2 regions of the Variovorax sp. PEI5 genome follow, and region 2 is predicted to be linked to the other one. Evidence: predicted binding sites of a transcription regulator. Region 2 holds the regulator's gene; the other holds the start of a gene.
The links. The regulator FNR, encoded in region 2, switches genes on or off when oxygen is low (the NO sensors DNR and NnrR bind a similar motif). The targets are predictions, from matches to a motif close to TTGATNNNNATCAA.
Positions count from the first base shown of each region.

Region 1: AC1MLT_RS17175 (universal stress protein) is a predicted target of FNR. The motif match lies at 4,137-4,150, and genes of this name have one in related genera.

Region 1 covers NZ_JBWXPH010000002.1:147,978-155,178, reverse strand. The annotation lists gene AC1MLT_RS17200 (TetR/AcrR family transcriptional regulator) at 1-460, shown strand, start outside; gene AC1MLT_RS17195 (Bug family tripartite tricarboxylate transporter substrate binding protein) at 573-1,550, shown strand; gene AC1MLT_RS17190 (cupin domain-containing protein) at 1,618-2,082, shown strand; gene AC1MLT_RS17185 (NAD(P)-dependent oxidoreductase) at 2,173-3,084, shown strand; gene AC1MLT_RS17180 (universal stress protein) at 3,263-4,105, shown strand; gene AC1MLT_RS17175 (universal stress protein) at 4,214-4,657, shown strand; gene AC1MLT_RS17170 (response regulator) at 4,764-5,498, shown strand; gene AC1MLT_RS17165 (PAS domain S-box protein) at 5,491-7,201, shown strand, end outside.
Region 2 covers NZ_JBWXPH010000002.1:531,958-539,158, reverse strand. The annotation lists gene AC1MLT_RS18920 (3-hydroxyacyl-CoA dehydrogenase family protein) at 1-290, opposite strand, end outside; gene AC1MLT_RS18915 (LysR family transcriptional regulator) at 387-1,310, shown strand; gene AC1MLT_RS18910 (fatty acid desaturase) at 1,335-2,459, opposite strand; gene fnr (fumarate/nitrate reduction transcriptional regulator Fnr) at 2,592-3,338, opposite strand; gene hemN (oxygen-independent coproporphyrinogen III oxidase) at 3,425-4,831, shown strand; gene AC1MLT_RS18895 (ATP-binding cassette domain-containing protein) at 4,731-6,518, opposite strand; gene cydD (thiol reductant ABC exporter subunit CydD) at 6,515-7,201, opposite strand, start outside.

The sequences.
Region 1 (7,201 bases), 380 kb from region 2:
GGAGACGCGCCTGATCCAGTTCTACCAGGACTACGCCCGCGCCACCTACCAGCCCGAATGGATCCGGATCTACATGTTCGCCGGCCTGGAGAGCAGCGACCTCAACCGTCGCTACCTGCAGCTGCTGAAGAAGGAACTGCTGATCCCGTGCTGCCAGGAACTGCGCGTCCACTGCGGCATCACGCAGACCGACATCGAGATCTCGGAGCAGGAGATCGAGTTCTACTGGACCCTGCACGACGGCCTGTTCTACACCGCCATCCGCGAGACGATCTACCAGTCGCCCATGGCCATCAGCTTCGACGAGAAGGTCCGGATGGCGGTGGGCAACTTCCTCGCCGGCGCGCGCGTCACGCTGCCCAGGCTGGTCGCCCGCCAGCAGGGCACGACGACGCCGGCCCTCCCGGCCGCCCCGGCCCGCAAGCGCGCGGCAGCGGCGAAGTCGACGGCCGGCAAGTAGCGCGTCCCGCGCGGGATAACCCTCGACGCCAAACATCGCGCGGGCGCTACGATCCTTTTTTGATCGATTGCTCAATTAATTGGGGTCGATCGGGGAAGAACAAGGAGACGCCATGAGACTCGCCCGACCGATCGCGCTGCTGCTCGCCGGCCTGCTGGCCACGCTTCCCACGCTCCGGGCCGCCGCCGCGCCCTACCCGGAGCGGCCGGTGCGCCTGATCGTGCCATCGGCGGCGGGCGGCGCGGCCGACTTCTTCTCGCGCATCCTGATGGTGCCGCTGGGCCAGGCGCTCGGCCAGCCGATCGTGATCGAGAACAAGGCCGGCGCCTCGGGCACGATCGGCGCCGGCATGGTGGCCAAGGCGCCACCGGACGGCCTCACGCTGCTGATGGCGCAGTCGACCAGCGTGGCCATCGCGCCGCATCTCTACAGGAAGGTCGGCTACGACACGCTGACCGACTTCGCGCCGGTCAGCCTGGTGGCCCTGGTGCCCAACATCCTGGTGGTTCATCCACAGGTGCCCGTGACCAGCGTCAAGGAGCTGATCGCGCTGGCGCGCAGCCAGCCGCGCACGCTCAACTTCGCCTCCGCCGGCAGTGGCGCGCCCAGCCACCTGGCCGGCGAGATGTTCAACGGCATGGCCGGCGTGCAGATGGTGCACGTGGCCTACAAGGGCGCCGGCCCGGCGGTCAACGCGTTGCTCGCCAACGAGGTGCAGATGATGTTCGCGCCCATCGTGGCCGTGCTGCCGCACGTCAAGGCCGGGCGGCTGCGCGCCATCGCCCTGACATCGGCGCAGCCCTCGGCCAGCGTCCCGGGCCTGCCGACCATCGCGCAGGCCGGCCTGCCGGGCTACGAGATCAGTTCCTGGTTCGGCCTCTTCGCGCCGGCCGGCACGCCCCGGGACATCGTCGACCGCCTGCAGAAGGAGACGGCGCTGATCGTCAGGTCACCGGAGATCAGGGAGCGCTTCGCCCTCGAGGGAGCCGAGGCGGTCGGCGATTCGCCGGCCGAGTTCTCGGCCTTCGTCAGGACCGAATACGCGCGCTTCGAGAAGCTCGTCAAGGACGCCGGCATCGCGCTCGAATGAGCGTCGCGCCGCATCCGGCACCCCCACCCGTCCGCGGGCCGCGACCCGCATCCTTCAGGAGAACACCATGACCACCCCACAGCAGTCCCCCACCGCCGACATCCCGCTCGCCAAGGCCAGGAACGAAGGCGCGGTGGTCGCCGGCGACGGCCGCTACATCTTCAACCTCCAGGAGATGGCCGGCATGGACGCCGGCCGTGGCTACTCGACCGCCTTCGGCCCGGTGGTCGAGGGCGAGCGCATGCAGGTCGGACTGATCCAGAAGGCCCGGGGCACCGGCGCGCGGCCGCACACCCATCCCAACGAGCAGTGGAACTTCATCGTCAAGGGCACGCTGCGCGTGAAGGTCGGCGACCAGCCCGAGCAGCTCTGCGGCCCCGGCACGGTGCTGTACTTCCCGGCCCACATCGTGCACTCCACCGTCGCCACCGCCGACGAGGACGTGGTCTTCTTCACCGTCAAGGACCTGTCGCATGGCATCCATGGCCAGGCCGTCGACGGCCGCGCCACGGGGGGTCATTTCGACGTCTGACGCCATCGATGACGCCGCCGCCCTCACGTATGATCTTCAATTTATCAATGGATCACCGGCGCGCCTCGGCGTGACGGTCGGGAGAACGACTTGACATCGACGACGACGGCGCTCCGCAGGGTGGGCGTGCTGGGCCTGGGGATCATGGGCTCGGCCATGACGGCCAACCTGATCCGTGGCGGCTTCGAGGTGAGCGGCTACGACCCCGTGGCGGCGGCGCGGCGGCAACTCGCGGCCGATGGCGGGCGGGCCCTGCCGGACGCAGCGTCGGTGATCCGCGCGGCCGACGTGCTGCTGCTGTCGCTGCCGGGCGAGCGCGTGCTCGACGACCTCGTCGCCGACATCCTGGCCGCCGGCACTCCCGGGCTGGTCGTGATCGAGACCAGCACGCTGGCGGTGGCCGCCAAGCAGCGCGCGCACGACGCGCTGAGGGCGCGCGACATCGTCCTGCTGGACTGCCCGATCTCCGGCACCGGCGCCCAGGCGGTCACGCGCGACCTCGCGGTCTATGCCAGCGGCGACGCGGCGGCCATCGCGGCGGTGCGGCCGGTGCTCGATGCCTTCGCGCGCGCGACCCATGTGATCGGCGGCTTCGGCAAGGGCATGCACATGAAGCTGATGGCCAACCTGCTGGTGTCGATCCACAACCTCTCGACGGCCGAGGCGCTGCTGCTGGGCCGGCGCATGGGCATCGACCTCGACACGGCGATCGCGGTCCTGTCCGATGGCGCCGGCGGCTCCCGCATGCTGGAGGTGCGCGGCCCGCTGATGAGCCATCGCACCTGGGACCAGGCCACCATGAAGGTGTCGACCTGGCAGAAGGACATCGCGCTGATCGTCGCCGCGCTGGCCGAGGGCCGGGTGCCCGCGCCGCTCTTCAATGCCGCGATCCCCATCTACAACGCCGCCATGGGCATGGGCCTGGGCGATGCCGACACCGCCGCCGTCTTCCACGTGCTGGAGCGGATGTCGAGCCACGAGCCATCGGCGCGATCGGAGTAGGCGGCCGCTTCCGCCCACCGCCACGACGGGCGCCGCCGTCTTGCGCCAGCGCAAGGTGGCGACGCCGGGGCGCCGGGACAATCGCAGGCGTCTCCCCGGCCTCGCGCCGACCCTCTCGAAGTCTCGAAGGACCGGCGCGTCGCGCGGGGCCGGTACGACCCCATCCTTCCTCCCCACCGTGGCCGCTCTCGGTTCCATCCTGGTCCATCTCGACGCCACGGCCTGCGCGGAGGTCCGCCTGCGCATCGCGCACGAACTGGCGGCCGCCCATCGTGCCCGGCTCGACGTCCTATTCGCGGTCTCGCCGCCGCGCCTGTCGCTGGCCTGGAGCGAGATCGGCCTGGACGCCCATCGGCTGGCCCTGCACCTGCACCGGCACGCGCGGCAGCGGGCCCGGACGCTGGCCGCGTTCGAGCGCCTGCAGGGCACCGGCGTGCCGGCCGCCTCCTGGACGCATGCCTGGCACGAACCGGTCGTGGCCGCGGTGGCGCGCCGCGCCTGGCTGTCGGATCTGGTGGTGCTGGGCCAGCATGATCCCCGCGACGCCGCCGCCGCCGACCTGCCGGAGGGCTTCGTCGAAGCGGTCCTGACGGAGAGCGGGCGGCCGGTGCTGATCATTCCGCGCCACGGCCTGGTGGTCGCCCGGCCGGCGCGGGTGCTGATCGCCTGGCGCGAGACCCGCGCCACGGCGCAGGCACTCGTCGCGGCCCTGCCCTTCATGCGGCAGGCCAGCGAGATCCTGCTGGTGGGCACCTGGCCGGCGACACCCCACGACCCGCCGCAGCCCGGACTCGACATCGAGAGTTTTCTGAAACTGCATGGCGTGAGCATCGACCACCGGCATCCGCCCCTGCGCGCCGCGCTGACCGGGGACGACCTGCTGCAGGTCGCCCACGACGTCGCCGCGCAGCTGATCGTCATGGGCTGCTCCGAGCGCGAGCGCCTGCGCCGGCTGGCCTGCGACGAGGCCACGCGCACCGTGCTGACCCGGGCGCGCACCGTCGTGCTGGCGATGCGCTGAGCCCTCCCCGGAGGGTCGCCGGACCCGAGGCTTGACCTGGATCAAGGCCGTCGGCCGGTCACGGGCCTAGGCTGGGGGCTCCACCGCAAACGCCCGAAGGACTCCCCCATGTTCCACAAGATCCTCGTCGCGACCGACGGCTCGGCGCTGTCGCTGAAGGCCGTCGATGCCGCCCTGTCGCTGGCCCGCCGGGAGGGCGCCGAGGTCGTGGCGCTGACGGTGGTGCCCCGCTATCCGATGAGTTTCCTCGACGGCGCGATGACCTATTCGCCCGAGGAGATCGCGCGCACCGAGAAGCGCTGGGCCGACGACGCGCAGGCCATGCTCGAGACCGTCGCGCGCGCCGGCGCGGCCGCCGGCACCCGCGTGACCACGGAGACCGTCAGCTCCGACCACGTGGCCGACGCGCTGCTGGCCGCGGCCCGCAAGCACGGCAGCGATCTGATCGTGATGGCCTCGCATGGCCGCAAGGGCATCCGCAAGCTGCTGCTGGGCAGCGAGACCCAGCATGTGCTCACGCACACCGAGCTGCCGGTGCTGATCCTGCGCTGAATCCGAGTGCCGATCCGGCGGGCGGGGGACGTCCCGACTTGCGTCACCCCATTGAATTAACCCAAAATGGTTAATTCAATGGAGGTCCCTACCGGGTTCCCACCGCATGAACGACGCCCCTCACATCGCGGTCCTGGACGACGAGGTCGACATCACGGTGCTGCTGGCCGGCTACCTGCAGAGCCATGGCTTCCGCGTCACGCAACTGCACGGCGGCGCCGCGCTGACCGAACTCATGGCGCGCGATCCGGCCGATCTGGTGCTGCTCGACCTGGGCCTGCCCGGGGAGGATGGTTTCGCCATCGCGCGGCGGATCCGCGAGAACTGGGGTTGCGGCCTGGTCATCGTCACCGGCCGGGGCGACGCGGTGGACAAGGTGGTCGGGCTGGAGGTGGGGGCCGACGACTATGTGACCAAGCCCTTCGACCTGCGCGAACTGGTGGCGCGCGTGAAGGCCGTGCTGCGGCGCCTGACGGTGGCATCGATGCCACCGGCCAGCCAGGCGGGCATGGCGGGATCGGAGGACCGGCTGCGCTTCGCCGGCTGGCAGCTCGACCTCGCCGCGCGCAGCCTGCTCAACCCGCGGGGCGAGGAGGTCCGCCTGACCGGTGGCGAGTTCGACCTGCTGCGGACCTTCACGCGCCATCCCGGTCGCGTGCTGTCGCGCGACTTCCTGCTGGCGCAGACCCGCCGGCGCGAGAGCGGCCCCTTCGACCGCACGATCGATGTCCAGGTCGGCCGGCTGCGCCGCAAGATCGAGGTCGACATCGAAGCGCCGCGCCTCATCAAGTCGGTCCGGGGCGCGGGCTACATCCTGGTGCCAGCGGTGCTGCATGGCTGACGAGGTCGCGCACGACCCGCAGGCCTGGCGCGCCGGACCGATGCGCGACCTGCCCTCGGAGGTGGCCGAGGGCAGCATCTTCCGCGCGCTGTTCTTCGCCTACCCCGACTCGCTGCTGGTGGTGGACCGATCCGGGCGCATCCTGCTGGCCAATCCCTCGGCCGCCGCGCTGCTGGGCTACACCGAGGCGGAACTGCTGACCCTGAACGTGGACGCGCTGGTGCCCGACGGCATCCGCCCACGCCACGCCGCCGACCGCGAGGCCTATGGCCGCGCGCCGCGTCCGCGCCCCATGGGCACCCACACCGAGCTGATGGCCAAGCGCAAGGATGGCGGCGTGGTGATGGTCGAGATCGCGCTGAGTCCGGTGCAGGATCGCGGCCAGCTGTTCATCGTCGCCGCCATCCGCGACATCGGCGTCTATCCGCGCGTGCGGCAGGCATTGCGGCGCGCCCGCTACAGCGAGCACCTGGCGCAGCTCGGCCGGCTGGCGGTCGACACGCGCGATCTGCAGAACATGCTGCGGCACGTGCCGGAGATCATGGCCGCGGCGCTGCAGGTGGAGGTGGCGGCGGTCTGGCTGCTGGACCGCGATCGCCGCGATTTCCAGATCGCCAGCGGTGTCGGCGCGGTCGCGGGCGAGGAGGTCGGCGCGCGCGTCGCCAACGATCCCGGCACGCCGGCGGGCTACCTGTGCGCCCGGGGCGAGCCGGTGCTGACGGCGGACTACGCCACCGAGGACCGCTTCCCGGTGCCGCGCGCCTGTCTCGATGCGTCCCTGCGCAGCGCGATCGCGGTGCCGCTCAACGACATGGGCCGCGTGACCGGCCTGCTGCTGGCGCGATCGACCACCCCGGGGCGCTTCGGCGACGAGGAGGTGCGCTTCCTGGAAGCGCTCTCCAGCCTGCTGGTCACCAGCCTGCAGCGCGTGCAGACCGAGGAGGAACTGCACCACGCGCGCCGGCTGGAGAGCGTCGGCCGGCTCACCGGCGGCATCGCGCACGACTTCAACAACCTGCTGACCGTGATCCAGGGCAACCTGCAGGTGCTGCAGGAACTGCCGGAGCTGGTGCACGACGCCCAGGCCCGGCAGCTGCTGGGCGCCGCCACCCGCGCCTCGCGGCGCGGCGCGGAGCTCACCGGCAAGCTGCTGGCCTTCTCCCGGCGGCAGGTGCTGCAGCCCGTCGCCGTCGACACGCAGGCGCTGCTGCACTCGCTCGCCGGCATGCTGCGCCGCACGCTCGACCAGCGCATCCGCATCGAGATCGAGGCGGCGCCGCAGCGGCTCCACGTGCGGGCCGACCCGGGCCAGCTGGAATCGGCGCTCCTGAACATCGCCATCAACGCCCGCGACGCCATGCCCGAGGGCGGCACGCTGCGCTTCGCCAGCCGGATCCGCGACCCCCTGCCCGCCGCGCCACGCGAGGATCGCCATGGCGGGGACCGCGCGGCCGCATCCGGCGGCGGCTTCGTCGCCCTCTCGATCTCCGACAGCGGCATCGGCATGCCCGAGGCGGTCCGGGAACGCGCCTTCGAGCCCTTCTTCACCACCAAGGAGACCGGACGCGGCACCGGGCTCGGCCTGAGCACGGTGCATGGTTTCGCCAGCCAGTCGCAGGGCAGCGTGGCGATCGACAGCGAACCGGGGCGGGGCACCACGGTCACGCTCTACCTGCCCCGGGCCGATCCCGAGGGCGCCGGCG
Region 2 (7,201 bases):
TGCTTGGGAGCCAGCTGCTCGGTGATGCACTCGACCACCAGCGCGACCCCCGACCAGTCGACCTCCTCCAGCCGCGTCACGCAGTCGATGCGCTCGGCACGGCCGGCGAGGCCGGCGGTGGCCAGTTCGGTGCTCGCATGCGGCAGCAGCCGGCCGCGCTGGTGGTGATCGGGTTCGACCACCGTCACCCGGGCGCCGCCACGAGCCAGCACGATGGCGACGTCGGCGCCCATGGTGCCGCCGCCGACGACGACGGTGCGCGCGCCGCGCGCCTGCACGGAAGGGTTCATGGTCTGTGTCTCCGGTTCGTTGGTGTGCGTTTGCCGCGCAGTCTAGGCAGGCGCGATTGCAAGGTCCAGACGATTTTTTGAATAGACTGATCACCCATGAAGATCAATTGGAGCGCGCAGGAACTCGATGTCTTCCTGACGCTGGTCGAGACCCTGAGCTTCCGGCGCGCGGCGCTGCGGATGCATCTGTCGCAGTCGGCGGTCTCGGGCACGGTGGCGCGCCTGGAGGCGATGCTCGCGACGCGCCTGTTCGACCGCACGACGCGGGCGGTCCAGCTCACCGCCGCCGGCCAGGTGTTCGCCGAGCAGGCGCGCTTCGTGCGCCACCAGATGGACGAGGCGGTGCGCCGCGTGCGCGCCGTGACCGAGCTGCAGACCGGTCGCGTGGCGCTGGCCGCGTTGCCGTCGCTGGCGGCAACGGTGGTGCCGCGCGCCTTCGCGAGCTTCGCGCTCGACCATCCGGGCGTGCAGCTCGAGCTGGTCGACAGCCTGTCCGCCGCCGCCTTCGAGATGGTGCGGGCGGGCCGCGTCGACTTCGCCCTGACGGCGGCCAACCCGGCGCATGCCGATCTCGACTACCTGCCGCTGTCGGGCGATGCCTTCGTGCTGCTGCTGGGCGCCGACCACGCCCTGGCGCGGGGCCGGACGGCGCTGGCCTGGGCCGACATCGCGGCATTGCCGCACATCTCCATGCCATCGGGCACCAGCGTGCGCCAGTACGCCGACGAGGCGCTGCTCACGCACAAGCTGCGCTTCGCGCCCCGCTACGAGGTCGAGCATCTGGCGACCATCGCCGCCATGGTGGCGGCCGGACTCGGCGTCAGCGCACTGCCCGAACTCGCGGCGCAGGTGGCGCACCGCCCCGGCGTGGTCTGGCGCAAGCTGCGCGCGCCGGTGCTGCGGCGGCCGATCGGGCTGGTCAGCCCGCGCCATCGCGGCCTGTCGCCGGCGGCCGAGCGGATGGTCGAGCTGCTCAGAGGCGAGATGGAGCGCGCGCCGCCGGTCGCGGCGGCGGCCTGAGCCGGCGCGTTCGCGGGATCGCGGTCAGGCGCTGCCCGCGTGGCGCGGGGGCGTCGCGGTCGGGCGGTGGTGGAAGTCGGTCCATGCGGCGCGCTCGAAGTCGTAGAGCTTGCAGGTCCGCGCCGTCGCGAAATACCAGCGCCAGGAGAAGTGCTGGATCACGATGCGCCCGGGCAGCAGTTCCTCCATCCGGGCCTGCGCCGCCCGCAGGCGATAGAGCGGGATGCTCATGTCCACGTGGTGCGCCGTGTGCTCCATGATGTGGTGCACCAGGGCGCCGATCCGCCAGGGGAACACCAGGTGCACCGTGGTCGAGACGAAGGGCTGGGCACGCTGCCAGGCCGCGCGGTCGTCGTGCCACGAGATGCGCGGATGCGTGTGATGCACGTAGACCACGAAGCCGATCATCGTGAACCACACCAGCAGGGGCAGCACGAAGGCGGCGAACACCGTGAAGGCGGCGTGTCCGGGCGCCCGCCCCGTCGCGACGGCGGCGCCGACGACGCCCGCCAGCCAGAGCAGCGCGAAGGTCGTCACCAGCCGGCAGTCGCGCGCATACACGGGGCGCTCGGTCTGGGCCGTCCGGTCGCGCGCCATCATCCGGTGCCACCAGATCTCCAGCAGGTAGTAGAGCCCCGGCGCCCAGCCGCTGCGATAGAGGCGTTGCAGCCAGCGCCGGCCGGGACCGAGGGCCTGATATTCGGCGCGCGTCAGCGGCGCCCAGACGAAATCGACGCCCTTCAGATTGGTGAAGCCGTGGTGGACCACGTTGTGCCCCATGTCCCAGAGGCTGTACGGGGTCAGCGAGGGCAGGAAGGCGATGCGCCCGAGCCAGCGGTTGAGCGATCGCCGGGGTGTCAGGCTCTGGTGGCAGGCGTCGTGTCCGATGATGAACAGGCGCCCGATGACCAGGCCCGCGAGGATGCCGCATGCCGTCTGGAGCACCAGGGAATCGAACAGCGCCGCGCCCGCGACGAGCGCCGCCTCCAGCAGCAGGTCCAGGCCCAGCAGCCACAGGGCGCGCGGGGTGCTGCGCCGCGCGAACGGCCGCAGCCATTCGCGCAGGATCTTGCGATGCGGCAGTGTGGCGTCGGTCGGCAGGGCCTGGGGCTGGGGTGGCGGGAGGTCATCGACCGTCGGACGGAGCATGGGAAAGGCAGCGGGCTGTGAAGGAGGCCTGCAGCGTAGGCGCAGTCGCCCATGGCGACGTTGACGCAGATCAGCGAATGGTGGAAACGCATCGCCCGTCCACCGGCGACCCGGCCGGTGCGGGCGCGCGCGTCAGCAGAGCGTGTCGACCAGCCGCCGCAGTCCCGCCGGATCGACCACGCGCACCTGCCGGTGCCGTACCGCCAGCAATCCCTGGTCCTGCAGCTTCGAGAAGGCGCGGCTGACCGTCTCCAGCTTGAGCCCGAGATAGCTGCCGATCTCCTCGCGCGTCATGCGCAGCACCAGCTCGGTCGAGGAGAAGCCGCGCGAGGCGAGCCGCTGCGTCAGGTTGAGGAGGAAAGCGGCCAGCCGCTCCTCGGCGCGCATGCTGCCCAGCAGCAGGATCAGTCCGTGGTCGCGCACGATCTCGCGGCTCATGATGCGGTGGAACTGGCGCTGCAGTGGCAGGAAATCGCGTGACAGCGCCTCCAGTTGCTCGAAGGGGATGACGCAGACCTGCGAATCCTCGAGCGCCACCGTGTCGCAGCTGTAGCGATCGGTGCCGATGCCATCGAAGCCGAGCAGCTCGCCGGCCATCAGGAAGCCGGTGACCTGCTCGCGGCCGTCGGCCGTCGTCACCAGGGTCTTGAAGAAACCGGAGCGCACCGCATAGAGCGAGCGGAAGGGGTCGCGGGCGCGATAGAGCGTCTCGCCACGCGGCACGGCCAGCCGCTGGTCCACCAGCGAGTCGAGCCGTTCCAGCTCGTTGTCCTGGAGGGCGACGGGCAGGCACAGCTCGCGCAGGTTGCAGCTCGAACAGGCGGTCTTCATGGCCTGCACCGAAGGCACGGGACGAGGGGTGAGGAGCGGGGTGTCCATGGGCATCGATCAGTATGCATCGACGGCGTGCATCCCGGTTGACTTCGGTCAAGGGAATGGGACGCCGATCGCGGCACAGTCGTCCGATGCATCCCTCCCCGATCCGCACCGGCCCCTATCCCGGACCCGAAACGATGGCCCGCTACGGCGGCCCCGGTCCCCGCTACACCTCCTATCCGACGGCCGACCGCTTCGTCGAGGCCTTCGGCGCCGACGACTACGCGCGGGCGCTGGCCGCGCGCCGCGAGGGCCGCGGCACGGCATCGCGGCCGATGTCGCTGTATGTGCACATCCCGTTCTGCGAGTCGGTCTGCTTCTATTGCGCCTGCCACAAGATCGTGACGCGCCGGCACGAGCGCGCCGACGACTACCTGCGGCTGCTGATGCTGGAGATCGCATTGCACGAGCGGGCGCTGGGCCTGGGCGCGCCGGTCTCGCGCATCCATCTGGGCGGCGGCTCGCCGACCTTCCTGTCCGACGCGCAGCTGGCGGCGCTGGCGCGACGGCTGCGCCAGGCGTTCGCGATCGAGCCGGACGCGCAATGGTCGATCGAGGTCGACCCCCGTACCGCCGATGCCGAGCGGCTCGAACGCCTGGCCGCCATGGGCTTCAACCGGCTGTCGCTGGGCGTGCAGGATCTCGATCCGGAGGTCCAGCGCGCGGTGCATCGCGAGCAGAGCCTGGAGAGCGTGGAGCGCCTGATCGCGCGGGCGCGCGAGCTCGGTCTGCGCTCGACCAGCATCGACCTGATCCATGGCCTGCCCCGGCAGACGCCGGAGCGCTTCGCCACGACGATCGAGGAGGTCTGCCGCCTGCGCCCGGACCGCATCGCGCTCTATGCGTATGCGCACCTGCCGCGGCGCTTCAAGCCGCAGCGCCACATCGACGCGGCCACGCTGCCATCACCCGCGCAGCGCCTGGCGATGCTGGCGAACGCATCGGGCCGCCTGAGCGCGGCCGGCTACGAGCACATCGGCATGGATCACTTCGCGCTGCCCGGCGATGCCCTGGCCGTCGCCCGCCGGCAGGGTCGTCTGCATCGGGATTTCCAGGGCTACTCCGACCAGCCCGCCGCCGACCTGCTGGGGCTGGGCGTCTCCGCCATCGGCCAGGTGGCGGGCTGCTACAGCCAGAACGAGAAGTCGCTCGCCGACTGGGGCGACGCACTGCGCCAGGGACGCTTCCCCGTGGCGCGCGGTCTGGCCTGCTCGCGCGACGACCTGACGCGGCGCCACATCATCATGGCGCTCATGTGCCAGGGCCGGGTGGAGTACGAGACCATCGCGCAGTCCTGCCTGATCGACATGGAGAAAGCCTTCCACGCCGAGCTCGAGCTGCTGCGGCCGATGGCCGACCAGGGCCTGGTGGCGCTGGAGCCGGGCGCCATCGTCGTCACGCCATCGGGGTGGTACGTGGTGCGCTCGATCGCCATGGTGTTCGACCGCTACCTGCAGGCCGACGCGGCGCGCGCGCAGTACTCGCGCGTCCTGTAGGGCGTGCCGGGCGGCGGGGGGCCGGCGACGCGTCCAGGCGGACGACGTCGTGGCACAGCGCGAGCGGGGCGGGGCGGTGCGACACCAGGATCAGGCCTTGCCGCGTGCGCTCGAGCCGGCGCGCCAGGCGCTCGACCACGCGGGCCTCGGTGACGGCGTCCAGGCCTTCGGTCGGCTCGTCCAGCAGCAGCCAGGGCGCCTCGGACAGGCAGGCCCGCGCCAGGGACAGGCGCCGCCGCTCGCCGCCCGACAGCCGCGCGCCGTCCTCGCCCAGCCAGGTGTCCAGGCCCTGTGGCAGGGCGCGCACGCGCTCGTCCAGCGCGGCGTCGCGCAATGCCAGCCACATCGCGGTCTCGTCGATGTCGGCGCCGGCCAGCGCCAGGTTCTCGCGCACCGTCGCGCCCAGCAGCAGCGCGTCCTGGGGCGACCAGGCGAAGGCGCGTCGCAGCAGGTCGGGATCGAGGTCGCGGTCGGCCAGGTCGACGCCATCGACGAGAACGGTTCCGGGGTCGATGGGGCGCAGGCCCAGGAGCTGCTCGACCAGGGTGGTCTTGCCGCAGCCGGACGGGCCGACCAGGGCGATGCGGTCGCCGGCGCGCAGATGCGCGCGGACCGGTCGCCGCAGATCGATGCAGGGTGCCACGTGGGGTGACTCGTGATCCGGGACGACCGATGGACCGCAGGGAGTGGCCGTGGCCGTTGCATCCGCCGTCCGCTGCGGGTCCAGCAGCCGGTCGAGATGGCGGGTGGCGACCTGGACCGCGCCGCGCTGAGCGAAGCCGCGCGTCCACGGACCCAGGCCCTCCAGCGCCATGAGCATCGCCAGTGCGGCGAGCGCCGCGAGCGGAGCGCCGGCCTGCCACGTCAGGGCGATGGTCGCGGCGACGGCCAGGCCGGCGACGGCGGGCAGCACGGCGTCGATCCAGCCGTCGACACGGGCGAGACGGCCCTGGTGGACTTCGATCGTCCGGCTCGATGCGGCGATGCGCGCGTGCGCCCAGGATTCGAGTCCGTAGCACCGCAGTTCCACGTCGGCGGCGGCGAGACGACCGAGTTCCTCCTTGAGTGCGCCGGTGGCTTCGCGCACGGCCCGGGCGGCGGCGCGCGCGCGCCGGCTCAGATGCCGGATCGATGCGGCGATCAGCAGCGCCGCCATGGCGAGCACCAGCAGCGCCGGCCAGCCGGCCAGCGCGACCAGCGCCGCACCGCAGGCCAGCGCGGCGAGCGCCCCGCGCACGGCGGTGCCGCGGATCAGATGGTCCTCGATCGTCCGGAGGTCCTGCATCAGCGCCGTCGTGGCCTCGCCGGTCGTCACCGTCGTCGTCGATGACGCAGCCGGAGCGCGTCGTCCGCGCGCCGCGCACAGGGCATCGAACAGCATCGGGCGCAGGTGGGCCATGGTGCGCAGCGCGCTCGCGTGTCCGAGCAGGCGCTCGCCATGGCGCGCTCCGGTCCGCAGGATGGCCAGCAGCCGGATGCAGGCGCTCGGCAGCAGGTAGTTGAAGGCTGTGGCGGCCGCCAGGCCCGCGCCGCCCGCCGCCGCCGCGCTGGCGAGGAACCAGCCCGATACGCCCAGCAATGCGACCGAGGCCACGGCCGCCAGCGCCGCGCACAGGCCGGCCTGGCGCCAGGTCCGACGATGACGGCGACGTTGCGTGGCCAGCAGCGTGGCGAGCGACCCGCTCACGCCGGAGCCTCCAGCCGGACCACCACGTCGGCGATGGCGGCGAGCCGTTCGCTGTGCGTCGCGATCACGGTGGTGCGCCCGGCGCGGGTGCGGGCCAGCAGGTCGATCAGTTCGGTCTCGGCCGCCATGTCGAGGTGGGCGGTCGGTTCGTCGAGCAGCCACAGCGAGGCCGGGTCGAGCAGCGCGCGTGCCAGCGCGATGCGTCGGAGTTCGCCGCCGGAGGCGCCGCTGGCGCGATCGTCGAGCCGCGTCGACGCGCCGCCGTCGCGCCGCGCCCGCATCGCTTCCAGGCCGGTCAGCCGGATCACGTCCGCCAGCGCCCGGGGCGAGGCCTCGGGCCGGGTCAGGCGCAGGTTGTCCTCGAGCGTGCCGGGCACGATCAACGGCGCCTGGCTCATCCACGCCGCGCGCCCGGCCAGCGTCTCGTCGGGGGCGAGCATCTCGCCATCGAGCAGGATGCGGCCGGCCGTCCGTGGCGCCGCGCCCATCAACGCGCGCAGCACGCTGGTCTTGCCGCTGCCGGACGGGCCGACGAGCGCCACGGTCTGGCCGGGCGCGATGTCCAGGCACAGGTCGCGCACGGCCGGCAGCGGCTGTCCGGCGTGATGCACCGTGAGGTGCTCGAAGCGCAGGCCGGGCGGCCTGCACCCCGGCATCGCCGCGGCCCGTTGCCGGGGTACCGA